DNA from 2 places in the Lactococcus garvieae subsp. garvieae genome. Region 1 is predicted to be linked to the other one. Evidence: predicted binding sites of a transcription regulator. Region 1 holds the regulator's gene; the other holds the start of a gene.
The links. Region 1 encodes HrcA, which represses chaperone genes, less so after heat shock. Its sites were predicted from a motif close to TTAGCACTCNNNNNNNNNGAGTGCTAA; they were not measured.

Region 1 (2,207 bases):
GGATTTGATAGCCTTTTTGGAAGACTTGAACGACATGATCTGCGGGATGCTCATCATCAGCTGGGACTGTTTGTACAGCCATATGGAAGTTTGGATCAAAGGCACCGTCTGCTTGAACTTCTGTAACGCCTTCTTCTTTAAGTGCGTTGATCAAGCTTTCACGTGTCATTTCCAAACCTTTTTTGACGTCTTCTGTTAATCCTTCAACAGCAAGTGCACGCTCCAAGTTATCCAAGCTTGGCAAAATCTTTTTCGCCAAATCTTGTGAACGATATTTCAAAATGCTTGCACGTTCTTCGTTGGCACGGCGTTGAATATTTTGGATTTCTGCACTGATGCGGAGAAATTTGTTTTCCCATTCTTCAGCCTTTGCTACAGCTGCATCAAGCTCAGAAACTTCTTCTTCGACGATGTCTTCAAGTGCTTCTTCAGTAAGCTCTTCGACAACTTCTTCTTCCTGATCGTTTTTCTTTAATTCTTCTTTATTTTCTTCAGCCATATTGTTTCCTTTTCTTTTAAATAATTTCATATATTAACTTATCTCATAATGGTTACCATCAAGGTAACGATAATAGTCCATGAGTTTCATACTTAAGACTTTTGCAAGTAAGTCCAGTGTACTCAAGGTTTTTTGATAATCTTGTTCTACAGGACCAATGACTGTCAGCGTTCCTAAACCACGATACGGGATAACAAACTTTTGACTGATCAACGTGAGGTTAGCAAAATAAGACATATTGTCAATAACAACCGAACGCATCTCATCTGTACTTGTTAATTCTCGTATTTCTTGAGCCATACGCGCATCATCGCTTAAAATTTTATAAAGCTCAGAAAGATTGTCTGTTGCAAAGTCAAAGACATATTCACGTCCACTGCTTGTCAAATGCTCTGTGAATAAGTCTGCAAAGACGGATTCAAAGAGTTCCAAGACATCACCAGTTGTTTTAAAGTAACGCTGTACGATCTGTGGAATATCCGTTCTCAGCGCATAATGCACATCGAGAACTTTCTTACCCACTAAACGTTCTTTAATCAAACGTGTAAAGACTTGCAGGTCATGTTCACTCATACTTTTTGGTAGGACAAACTGATTTGTCCTAAGCTCGCCTGTCGCTAAGGTCATCACTGTCAATATTGAGTGATTATCTAAAGTGACAAGTTCAAAGGACTGCAAGACTTGTTCTTTCTGAGGAACATTAAGTACGAAGGAAGTTAAGCCGGTCAACCTTGAGAGAACTTCACTTGCTCTTTCAAATAAGTCTGATAAGCGATAAAACTCTCCGTCAAAGGACTTCATAATCTGAAAAAGATCATTTTGTGTAAATTCTTCCAAGCGCAATACATTTTCTACAAAATATTTGTAACCTGAAATACTAGGAACACGTCCACTGGACGTATGTTCTTTTTGAATGAGTCCAAGATTTTCCAAGGCTTTCATATCATTTCTGATTGTCGCACTTGATGCTTTAATCTGTTCCAATAAAGCTTTAGAACCAACGGGTGTGTGCTCTTTCGCGTAAAGTGAGACAATCAAATCCAAAATCTGTTGTTGCCGTTCTGTAATCATCTTTGTCTCCTTTCTTTACTTTTAGCACTCACCACCCTCAAGTGCTAACAATATTATTATAACCCTTATCTCCTCTCTTGTCAAGCAAAAAAACCAAAAATTAGCACTCTTTTTTATAGAGTGCTAATTTTTGATTCTTTTAGATAAATCCTACCTCTTTAGCAATGAAACGGATGCTAAAGAGACTCACAAGCATGACAGCGAGTGGAAATAATAGGGCTAGATTTTGCTGATGCATGAGATATTGATAGCCCCAATCCACAAGAATGAGTACAGCCGCTATCTCTAAAATCCATAGTCCTACATTGAAAAAGCGCAGTATGAGTAAGATGAGGAGAAAAACCAAGAGTATTTCTATTACATTTTGCCATTGGGCTACTGGAGCCAATGTTTTATTGATAAAACCCGTTATTGTACGGCTTGTATTTTGAAAAACAGTCGTAAAAGTATTGGGTGATGCTAAAAGTCGCTGTGCCATAATCATTAAAGTATAGAGAAATAAGGCGATATTAGCATATAAAATCAAGTAGGCTTTATTCAACATTGTTGTGTGACTCCTTTTAAGTCCCTTTATTTTTATTGGGGCAATAGCTTCAAATATTCTTCAAGTGTAAGGTTGTGTTTTGTCATATACTTG
Region 2 (2,207 bases), 210 kb from region 1:
GTTTGCATACCTTTTGACTCTTCAATAGTAATAACACCATCGTTACCAACTTTTTCCATGGCATTTGAGATATACTCTCCGACCTTTTCTGAACGAGAAGATACAGAGGCAACTTGTGCAATTGCTTCTTTACCAGATACTGGAATAGATAATTCCTTGAGTGCTTTCACTGCCGTTTCAGTTGCCAACTCAATACCACGACGAATACCTACTGGATTAGCTCCGGCAGTTACGTTCTTCAAACCTTCACGAACGATCGCTTGTGTCAAAACAGTCGCTGTTGTAGTACCATCACCCGCAACATCATTTGTTTTTGAGGCCACTTCACTGACTAATTTTGCGCCCATATTTTCAAAGTGATCTTCTAATTCAATTTCTTTTGCAATAGTTACACCATCATTAGTGATAAGTGGGCTACCATAAGATTTTTCTAGAACAACATTGCGACCTTTAGGACCAAGTGTTGTTTTTACTGTATCTGCTAAAATATCAATACCACGAACCATTGCTGAACGAGCATCTGATGAAAATTTAATATCTTTTGCCATTTTTTATTATCTCCTGTCTTTATTTTCCTTAAACAATCGCAAGAATATCAGATTCTTTGATAATCAAGAAATCTTCGCCTTCAAATTTCACATTTGTACCAGCAAACTTTTCAAAGAGAACTGCATCACCAACTTGTACTGTTGGTGCAATAACTGTACCGTGAGGAGTTGTTTTACCTGGGCCTACTGCCACAACTTCTGCAACTTGTGGTTTCTCTTGTGCTGCTGAGGCCAAGACGATCCCACCTAAAGATTTTTCTTCTTCCTCTTTTATACGCAATACAACGCGATCCGCTAAGGGTTTCAACATGTTATTCCTCCATTTTATGTTATTTTAGCACTCTTTAAGTTGGAGTGCTAATTTATATATCTTATTTTACCGCGAAGGTCAAAATTAGTCAAGAAAAAAACTTCTTTTTTTGATTTTTAAATCGTTTTCTTATGAAGCCTAAGTTTCTTCAAGGCCCAATCGTAATGTGAAGCCAAAGAGGACTGAAAATACTGTGCTAAGGATGTTGTCCCCGTCCAAGGATAAAATTGCTTTGTATAAAGCTCTTCATCTGAAAAACCTTGCAATAATTGGATAGTGCTGAGGTGGCTTGCCGCAAGTTTTTCCTTTATTTCTTCATAAGAAGTCGCTTGATGCTTTTTCCAGATTTCTTGATTCATTGTCGCGTAGTTTTTCCAAGTATAAGGTGTGGGTAAAAAGCTTTGCGCCTTCCCTGAAACATTACTTTTTACAAAATTTTGCAACAGTACTTGCCACTCATAAAGATGGGCAAATACATCGCGGATATTCTTATCTCGCCCCCAATGGGCCTCTTTTCCCTTCTCTTGACCAAAGACAAAAGTTGCCGTTTGTGCTTCTAGAGGCAATGCATCGACTAAATGACACATCTTATGCCAGTTTTCTTCTGAAAAGGAAATCAGCTCTTCTTTCGTTTTTGCCTTTACCATTTTGCTTCACCTCACTTTCCTGTTTTCATCCTACCAAAAGAAAACGCTTTTTTCAATTTAAAATGGTAATTCGTCTTCTTTTAAATTAAGCGCACTACTTTCTATAGAATCTTGTCGCATGGCAACAGTTGCGCGACTTTCCAAAAGATCAAATGCTTTTACGAGTACTTCTGTCACATAGCGTTTTTGTTCATTCTTGTCCACATAACTCCTGCTTCGTATCTCACCTTCCACAGCAAGCAAGGCTCCTTTTTTAGCATAAGACATACAGTGTTCCGCCTGTTTTTCCCAAAAGACCAAAGTAAAAAAGTCTGTGTCTTTTTCACCTGAAGCATTTTTATAACGTCGCTTGACAGCGAGATTTATCCTCAATAGACTTTTCCCATTGGATGTTTTAGTAAGTTCTGGATCCGCAACGAGTCGACCCACCAATAACGTTTTATTCATTTTGACACCTCCTTGCTCTTTGTACGAAAAAAGACCTCAGCTTTCACTAAGATCTTTATTATTTTGTATTTAGGCTTGCCACATGCTTGTAGCATCAAAAGCTAATCCAGCTTCTAAATCTGTATTCAATTCAATGATACCACGAACTTGCGGTGCATTTGGCAAGTCAAGTTCGCGTGCTGAACAGAGCATACCATAAGAAGGAACGCCACGCAAAGCGCCTGGCCAGATTAAAGAGCCCGAAGGCATCATTGC

Region 2: the regulator HrcA is predicted to act here: its motif matches at 883-909, upstream of groES (co-chaperone GroES).

The regions. Positions count from the first base shown of each region.
Region 1 covers NZ_CP118950.1:470,880-473,086, reverse strand. Annotated here, with positions in the region: gene grpE (nucleotide exchange factor GrpE) at 1-529, opposite strand, end outside; gene hrcA (heat-inducible transcriptional repressor HrcA) at 533-1,570, opposite strand; gene PYW30_RS02360 (hypothetical protein) at 1,710-2,114, opposite strand; gene PYW30_RS02355 (M15 family metallopeptidase) at 2,147-2,207, opposite strand, start outside.
Region 2 covers NZ_CP118950.1:263,407-265,613, reverse strand. Annotated here, with positions in the region: gene groL (chaperonin GroEL) at 1-548, opposite strand, end outside; gene groES (co-chaperone GroES) at 577-858, opposite strand; gene PYW30_RS01305 (ClbS/DfsB family four-helix bundle protein) at 975-1,505, opposite strand; gene ssb (single-stranded DNA-binding protein) at 1,563-1,952, opposite strand; gene ytpR (YtpR family tRNA-binding protein) at 2,022-2,207, opposite strand, start outside.